Regions from separate parts of the Pseudoalteromonas sp. S1727 genome, predicted to be linked through region 4. Evidence: predicted binding sites of a transcription regulator. Region 4 holds the regulator's gene; each other region holds the start of a gene.
What was found. The regulator LexA, encoded in region 4, represses DNA repair genes until DNA is damaged. The targets are predictions, from matches to a motif close to TACTGTATNNNNATACAGTA.
Positions count from the first base shown of each region.

Region 1: a site for LexA is predicted at 1,302-1,321, ahead of CWB85_RS09285 (SulA-like leucine-rich domain-containing protein). Genes of this name have one in related genera too.
Region 2: a site for LexA is predicted at 1,092-1,111, ahead of uvrD (DNA helicase II). Genes of this name have one in related genera too.
Region 3: a site for LexA is predicted at 1,198-1,217, ahead of CWB85_RS02990 (YebG family protein). Genes of this name have one in related genera too.

Region 1 covers NZ_PNDT01000030.1:35,988-38,195, forward strand. Annotated here, with positions in the region: gene CWB85_RS09280 (response regulator) at 1-326, shown strand, start outside; gene CWB85_RS09285 (SulA-like leucine-rich domain-containing protein) at 1,345-1,779, shown strand; gene CWB85_RS09290 (YchJ family protein) at 1,818-2,208, shown strand, end outside.
Region 2 covers NZ_PNDT01000145.1:4,482-6,689, forward strand. Annotated here, with positions in the region: gene uvrD (DNA helicase II) at 1-1,027, opposite strand, end outside; gene CWB85_RS20915 (hypothetical protein) at 1,339-1,563, shown strand; gene CWB85_RS20920 (YacL family protein) at 1,675-2,043, shown strand; gene CWB85_RS20925 (peroxiredoxin-like family protein) at 2,077-2,208, opposite strand, start outside.
Region 3 covers NZ_PNDT01000010.1:63,749-65,956, forward strand. Annotated here, with positions in the region: gene dsbB (disulfide bond formation protein DsbB) at 1-363, shown strand, start outside; gene CWB85_RS02980 (DUF6170 family protein) at 363-665, shown strand; gene CWB85_RS02985 (ComEA family DNA-binding protein) at 708-1,004, opposite strand; gene CWB85_RS02990 (YebG family protein) at 1,268-1,591, shown strand; gene putP (sodium/proline symporter PutP) at 1,694-2,208, opposite strand, start outside.
Region 4 covers NZ_PNDT01000025.1:51,686-53,893, reverse strand. Annotated here, with positions in the region: gene CWB85_RS08075 (hypothetical protein) at 1-772, shown strand, start outside; gene lexA (transcriptional repressor LexA) at 846-1,463, shown strand; gene coxB (cytochrome c oxidase subunit II) at 1,881-2,208, shown strand, end outside.

The DNA of each region.
Region 1 (2,208 bases), on a different contig from region 4:
GTGCTCGTGGGTATGTGCTTAAAAATATTGAGCTTGAAGAACTCATTAGCGCTATCAAGCAGGTCGTCGCGGGTGAGCGAGTCTTACAAAGTGCGGTAACTGATTTTTTACTCAAAAAGCAACTAAGCCCTCAGCTCTGCTTAACGGACAAAGAACAAACCGTATTACAGTGTATGTCTTTAGGCATGTCGAACAAAGTGATTGCCAAAAAGTTAGATAATTCTGAGGGGACTATCCGCAATCATGTGTCACAAATTCTTGCTAAATTAGACGTAAAAGACCGCACTCAAGCCGTTATAAAAGCTATAAATCAAAACCTAATTTAATGCGCTAACAGCACCAAATTACTATTTTTGACTAGGGTATATTGATGAACACGAAACGCTTTTTAGGTGCCTCTATTTGTCATCAAGCTTCAGTGGTGCGATTAGCATAAATAAGAGTAAACAAAACCAGCTAATAAACAAACAGGCGACTATCCATGCTAACTTCTCTTGACTTCCCACTTTTTTGTGACCTAGCAATGAGTATGATTGGTATCACCCACATAATGAATAAAACAAGCAGCAAGGGAAACCAAGATATAAATATTTGAACAATGTTATCCATCATTTAGTATTTATGCGACAGGCAGTTTATGTTGCATAATCGCTTGTTGAACTGAGGCGCTAGCTGCTCGGTGTGTCAGAGTTGGTGTTGTTTATACTATGGGAGTTTGCTTTTTAAAGGTTCTAGCTAAATCGGCTTACCTATTATAGTTTAAGCTTTCCCTGCATTGCTCAGCGTTAACTATGTATCCATTACACTTAAATTCTACTCAATAAGCAATTATATTTAGTCAATCTCAATGACCAATCGCTCTTAGCCGAACTTCATCAAGGTGCTGAAAGCTTGCCTTTCCGGTTTAACTCACTTCTGTCCAAAAATGAGTTTACCCGATCGTCTGTTTCTCACTCAAACTTGCCTTACGAATTTTAAAATTCTGAGTACTACATACGCAATATCCTGCATAAATGTCGATCACTATATATGCTGTATTAAATACAAAAAAAGATACATTATCGCTTCTGGTTTAACTATTTCATGTTTCAGCCTGTTTGTAGTTCAACATACGAATTCCAACCCCAATGAGAAAAACCCCAACAGGGAACGCAATTACCACCTCTGTAGCCCTTGCCACACCTGACTTTCTATTCCAGATCTGTGAGAAACAATTCCAAAACGACTTGAGAAAGTACATTAACATTAAAAATCGTATAAAAAATTAGCAAAAAACACTTGCGTCAAACAACTGTATAAACTACTGTATACATATACTGTATAAACAACCAGTGAGTGAACATTATGTTACAGCCAATTACTATAAGAACTGTTAAAAGCTACCAACAAGATAATCAAAGTTCATCTGTTAACTTAATTCAAATTGAAGATGAGATCTCAGCAACCTTTGAATTACTTAAAGTATTACACCATTACAATAACCAAAATGCATGGACACTACTCATTGCACCCGATCATGTACCTAGCAAGGCATTGCTTGATTCATGTTCTATTGATACTAGTAAACTACTCGTAATACGCCAAAAACATCTTGTAAACTTAGAGTATGTACTAAACTCGGCATTACATAATGGTAATTTTGCAGCCGTGATCACCTGGACTGACATTGTAAAAGATAATCAAATTGCTGATCTATCGCTAAACTTAGACCAAGCAAGTGCAAAACTATATTGCTTTACTAAAACTCAACAAAGTACAGATATAGCATTGCCGCAATAAGCTGTTAAAATACCGCTTTTCTATCAAAACGATTTTGCATGACTTCACTTACCCACAGTAATTGCTTATGCGGCAGTCAACAAAGTTACCAAGACTGCTGCCAAAAGCTCCATTTAGGCACAGAGCAAGCAAACACAGCGGAGCAACTTATGCGCTCTCGCTACGTTGCTTATGCATTAAAAAACGCCAAGTACATATATCAAACTTATGCTCAAGAAAAACAAACTGAGAACCCAGTCAATGAAATTGCTGCTTTTGCTAACAGCTGTCGCTTTATAAAGTTATCGGTGATCGATGCCGAACAACACGAGTTGACTGCGGATGTTGAGTTTTGCGTTAGTTATTTTTATCAAAATCTATTTTGTCAGCTACATGAGAAATCAAATTTTATTAAAGAGAATGGGTTATGGCGCTACCTTGATGGCGAGA
Region 2 (2,208 bases), on a different contig from region 4:
TGCCGGCATTGAGCCAGCTACGTAATTTGCTACTAACAAAGCGTGCTTCGTCGAGTTCATTAAAGGCGGCATACACTGAGATTGGCTCGCCATCATTACCATCGGTCCAGAGGCTTTTACCCATGCGCTCGGAATTGTTTTGAATAAGCGCATTGGATGCTTTTAGAATGGTAGCTGTTGAACGGTAGTTTTGCTCAAGACGAATTGTTTCGGCTTCAAAGTCAGTTAAAAAGCGTTTAATGTTTTCAATTTTTGCACCACGCCAACCATAAATACTTTGATCATCATCACCAACAATCATAATGCTATTGGTGTCGCCAGCGAGTAATTTTAGCCAGGCATATTGAATGGTATTGGTATCTTGGAACTCGTCTACAAGCATGTGCGCAAAGCGTTGCTGATAATGGCGCAACAAGGTTGGGTTGTTTTTTAGTACTTCAAAACTACGTAGCAGAATTTCGGCAAAGTCAACTAAGCCTGCACGGTCACACGCTTCTTGATAAGCAGTATAAACTTTGAGCATCATTTGCTCGTTAATATCATAGGCTTGAATGTCTTTTGGACGTAGGCCTTCGTCTTTCTTTGCGCTGATATACCAACCGAATTGCTTTGCGGGCCATTTTTTATCATCGATATTCATGGCTTTTAATAAGCGTTTGATCATTCGTAGCTGATCGTCTGAATCTAAAATTTGAAATGCTTCGGGCAGATTGGCTTCACGGTGATGGGCGCGTAAAATACGGTGTGATAAACCATGGAAAGTACCGATCCACATACCACCTACGGGCGCTTGAAGGGCTTGCTCTACACGCGTGCGCATTTCTTTGGCGGCTTTATTGGTAAAGGTTACTGCAAAAATACTGTAAGCAGAGGCTTGCTCTACTTGCATAAGCCAAGCGATACGATGAACCAGTACTCGAGTTTTTCCTGAGCCTGCGCCTGCCAACACCAACATATTTTGCAGTGGAGCAGCTACGGCATCCCGTTGTTTATCATTTAAACCGTCGAGTAATTCTGAAACGTCCATCATCACGCCTTTTCAATCAATATTGTGAGCAGTATAACAGGTGTTTTTGTTAGGCTAAATAAAATACTGTTTTTATAAACAGTTAATTTCAAAAAGTTCTTTGTTCTATTCGCAGTGCTTTTTAGCTAAGCTATTGTTGTAAGCAATATTTGCTGTAGCCAATTTGACTGATATTTAGTAAAAACCACTATTAAAGGAGAAACTTTATTAGCTAGGTTTGTTATAACTTTTTGATAGTTAATGAGTTAAAGAATTGGCACGATGTGTGTAAGTATCTAATAAGAAAATCAAATTAATAAATTGAGGTTAACATGGCAGAGCAAGGTTCAGGCGGTAATGTAATTGCGGCAATTTGTAATATCTTTTTTCCAGGTCTTGGGCAATTAGTCCAAGGCAGGATCATGGCAGCGATTGGTTTTTTCCTCGCTTGGGTTATTAGCGGTGCGCTTATTTATGTTGCGATTGGCTTTATTTTACTTCCTATCGTTTACATTTGGGCGATTATTGATGCCGCACGCTTTAAAACCTATCGGTAGCAATTCTAATTAAGAAAATAGCGCTTTATAGCGCTATTTTTGTATCTGGCTTTCTTAATTCACAGCTGACTAGGGTATAATCCTAGGCATGAGATGTATTTAGGTAAAGTTATGGAATATCAATTTATACGTGATCCAATAAGTGGCTTACGTATTAAAATTAGCAGTGAACATGCAGTAATTGGCCGTTGGCTGAATGAAGAAATCGGCAAAGAAAAAATAGCTATGGTACAGGCTTTGATCAGTGCTGTTGCCACAAGTTTTGAGCCTTTAACTTTACAGGGGCAAGAAATTGATTTGATTTTAAATAAAGACGAAGCGATTTTTGAAGCACATGCACTACACCAAGATTCAGAAGATTTGTTAGCCTATCAAGATGATGAGCTAATGCTAGAAGAAAGCGGCTTGAGCAGTGGCTGCGGTTTTGAAGATTTTGTTGATTTAATTAATTCGTGGCAAGAGTTCGCATCTGGAAAGTAAACAGAGAGCTGAGGCTCTCTGCTAAGTAATTATTTACTGTTCAGATACCGATTTCACGGCTGCTAATAATAAGTTTTCGGTTAAGCGAACCTTGTAATTTGGGTTTGCATACTGAAAATGCACCAAGCCTTTTTTATCAATTACAAAAACGGCTGGAACCGGTAA
Region 3 (2,208 bases), on a different contig from region 4:
TTAGGCCTACTCTTTGCAGGCATTATTGGCGCAATAAAGCCTACTAACATGATAATCCGTGTTAGCGCTTTATTAAGCTGGGCCGTTGCCAGTATTTGGGGTTATCTGATTGCTCGCCAACATATCGAGATGCAAACCACAACCGACCCTTTTGCATTTAGCTGTGAGTTTGAGCCAAATTTCCCAATCCCACTGCATGAATGGATCCCTCAGTTTTTTGCAGCTACCGGGGACTGTGGCAATATTGATTGGCAGTTTGCAGGTTTGAGTATGCCTGCTTGGATGGAAGTGATTTTTGGTGCATTTACATTGGTACTAATAAGCGTTGTCGCAAGCCGCTTAATCATTAAAAAGTCACTGTGATGATGACATTTTTTTCAAGCCAAGTGACGCCATTAAAACCATTTAAAATACGCCAACGTCAGCAAATTATTGCCTTAGCTTTAAGTCACTTAACGCCGATGCAAAAAATCAGTTTGCGTATTTTAAAGTTACTTTTATTAACCCCTGTATTTTTATCATTAGCGTATATTGAAGGTTGGTTGCTGTTACCAGCATTACTACTAACCGGTGTAGCTTACCCTTTACTAACTACCCCTTTAGAGATCCAATTTGCTAAAGGTCATTTACAGCACACGATTAAAGAGTTTACACAGGGCGAATAGTTCGCCCTGTTCTTAATGTTTAACTAATTAATATTTAACTGCTTAAAACTTAACTTTCCCTTCTAATTTAGCGACGAGTTTATCGCCAATTCCTTTCACCTGTGCCAAATCAGCAACTGATTTAAATTTACCTTGCTTAGTACGGTAGTCAACAATCGCTTGTGCTTTAGATTTACCTATACCCGGTAGCTGACTAAGTTGCTCAACGGTTGCTTGATTAACATTGATTAGCTGTGTTTTTCCTGCACTTTCGGTTGCCTCTACTTTACTCACAGCTGCATTACTAGGTAATGAAATAGCAAGACCGAATACAACGACTATTAAAGTTAAAAACTTCATGCTTTTCCTCCATGATATCCATACGTGGACTCAGTTAATAGTTGATAAAAGCGCCCTCACTTTTGGACTACATCCAAATAAAGTCATACTGAAAAAGTGCGACTATTTAAATAAAGTAAAGTTGTACCCATTTGTCAATGTACCCAAAGTAAAAAAATAAAAATGTCTCCTTGCAAAAAGACCAACAAACCATTACTGTACATAAAAACAGTAATCAATCAAGGTGAAGGTATTATTCACCAAGCAAATTGGCAGGAGAAATCATGGCTGTTGTTGTTAAATATGTTGTAGAAAGAAACGGAGTCGAGCGTATGACGTTTACTACTAAAAAAGAAGCAGATGCATATGACAAGATGCTTGATATAGCAGAGTCACTTGAAGTAATGCTAGAAAAAGTAGATGTCCCTTTAAGTGAACAACAAATTGAATCGCTTGCTCTAGAGATTGCTAAGAGTAAAGACGATTTTATCAATGTTCTCAAAGGCGCAAAAGATATAGCCCCCGCTAAAGCAGCCCCGGCTAAAACAAAGAAAGCAGCTGAGAATGTATCTGACTTAAAAGCAAACACGGATAAGGCTGCCAGCTAAAATGGTTAAATATTTAAGTCGATTGGGATAAGTAGTACACACCTGATTGATAAAAAAAGGAGCTTATCTAAGCTCCTTTTTTTGTTATACCTGTTGTAGTTGTTAACTCAACGAGCCCTCAACTTCATCAAATAATTGTGTGATCGCTTTACTAGGAGGTGGTGTTGATAAGCTAACCACTATAATTGCGATACTTGATAAAATAAAGCCAGGAATAATTTCATAAATTATACTGCTTAGTGACTGACCGTTAATGGTTATAGGCGCATAAATCCAAACCAAAACAGTAGCAGCACCCACTACCATACCACTTATTGCACCCTGAAGGTTCATTCTTTTCCAATAAAGGCTAAGCAATACTAATGGGCCAAATGCAGCGCCAAAACCTGCCCAGGCATTACTCACTAAGTCTAAAATCGAACTATCGCGATCATAGGCCAAATAAATAGCGAATACGGCCACTAACAACACACTAATTCGGCCCACTAGAACTAATTCTGTTTGTGATGCACTGCGGTTTAAGTAGATTTTATAGAAATCTTCAGTCAGTGAGCTTGAACATACTAATAGCTGAGAGGAGATAGTACTCATGATCGCAGCTAAAATAGCTGCAAGTA
Region 4 (2,208 bases):
ACTTGGACTCGGTGCATTATTGTGTGTAAATGTGCTTACTCAGGCGCCAGCTATAGCTGCTACACAGCATCAGCTTGATTTGGGTGTTACCGACCTCGCCGGTTTTGATGAGTCATTTTTAGGAGCGCGTTATCGTTATTTTGCTGAAGATCTAGAGCCTCTAACTGGGCCATATGATCTTAAAGCCGACTTAAATAGAGTCAATAACTATGCTTTTGGTGGGTTTTCGAACGGTGATTTTAGTTATTTAAATACAGATGCAGCAGTGTATGGCCCCGAGGGGTTAGTTATGCAGGGCAGTCTGCAAAGAATCTCCGATGATAACAAGGATTGGCAAGATACAGCTTACTTAGTCAGTGCTGCACTTGGCAAGCAGATGAATGAGCAGCTACAACTTGGTTTTAACGCTTATTACAGTCGTGTTGAAAGCAATTGGCGGCAAGAGGTTAAGAATGTTGCAGTAGAGTGGACATATGCGCCCTATGTACGCTGGACAGATATCAATAAAAATCAAGGTTGGGATTTAGAATTAAAACAATTAGCAGGGCGTTATAAATATGTACGAGGTAAAGCTGTTTACTATGTTAATCAGGCTTGGTCAGTGGGGTTAATTGCTAATATACGCAATGAAAAGCATCTTAGTGACAACTATGAGTTACAAACACACTATTGGTTTAATCAGCATATAGCATTAAAGTTTGGCCTTGGCTCGGCGTTAGATTCTGAGAGTGATTTAAATAGCGTAAGCTTATTATTAACGGCGCGTTTATAGTCAATTTATATTTGCGATTTTCAGATAACTGTATATACTCACAGTTAAATGTACTGTATGGAAAACCAGTTGTATGCGCCCATTAACGAATCGCCAAGCTCAAATTCTCGAACTTATTAAAGTATTTATTAAAGATACCGGTATGCCGCCAACCCGTGCTGAGATTGCGCAAACGTTAGGCTTTAAAAGCGCCAATGCAGCTGAAGAGCATCTAAAAGCACTGGCTAAAAAAGGTGTTATAAAAATGAAGCCCGGCGCTAGCCGTGGTATTCAATTAGTTGAGGAAGATGAGCCTGAGCAGCTAGGTTTGCCGCTGATTGGCCGCGTCGCTGCTGGTGAGCCAATTTTGGCAGAGCAGCATGTTGAGAGTCACTGCCAAGTTGACCCATTATTATTTAAACCTGCTGCCGACTTTTTATTACGAGTGCAAGGCATGAGTATGAAAGACATTGGTATTATGGATGGTGATTTACTGGCAGTACATAGCACTCAAGTTGCTGAAAATGGCCAAGTGGTCGTTGCTCGTGTTGATGATGATGTAACAGTGAAGCGCCTTGAAAAAGCAGGTAAAAAAGTTTTCTTACATGCTGAAAATGATGAATTTGCACCAATTGAAGTGGATTTGGAGCATGAATCTTTCAATATTGAAGGGCTGGCAGTTGGCGTGATCCGTAACGCTGACTGGATGTAAACCTATTGCGCACCAAATTGGTGAAGTTTGGTGCTTTGAATTTTTTTTACTTCTTTAGTGGTTAAATTTAATACTTAGCTACGCTTCCCAAGCCCTTGCCAGCTCTACTTTAGGTTACTTTTTGGCTACTGCTACATCCCCTCCATTAGAAAATAACGCGCTGATTTTTAGTTGTTATTTATGCACCAAAAGAGAAATTTATTGCCCCTAAAACTTGCTAATTGTTCGTTTTTTAACTAATTGGTTAATACACTGTGTTAACAACTGTCTTTAAAAGTTGCGAGTTTCTGTAGTAAAAGCACTTTCTGAAGCAGGTTTGATCACCAGTTACAATAAAAAAATAACGAATTGGCGTGAAATAAAGTAGTGCCGCCTTTTCGCTTTGCGTCTTGCAATAGCATCAAAAGGAGCCGTCACATGGGTAAACTGAGCGCTACCTTGTGGCTTATATTACTTATGCTTCCGCAGCAATTGTTGGCGAATAGCCAATTTAATATGCGCGAAGGTGTAACCGATATAAGTAATAATGTTTATCAACTACACATGACTATATTTATAATTTGTTGTGTGATTGGGGTGATTGTATTTGCCGTTATGTTTTGGGCGTTAATACATCATCGTAAATCAAAAGGGGCTATTCCAGCCCAATTCCATGAAAGTACTAAAGTTGAAATACTTTGGACTGCTATTCCATTTGTTATTCTCATCGCGATGGCTGTGCCTGCGACTAAAACGTTGATTGCGA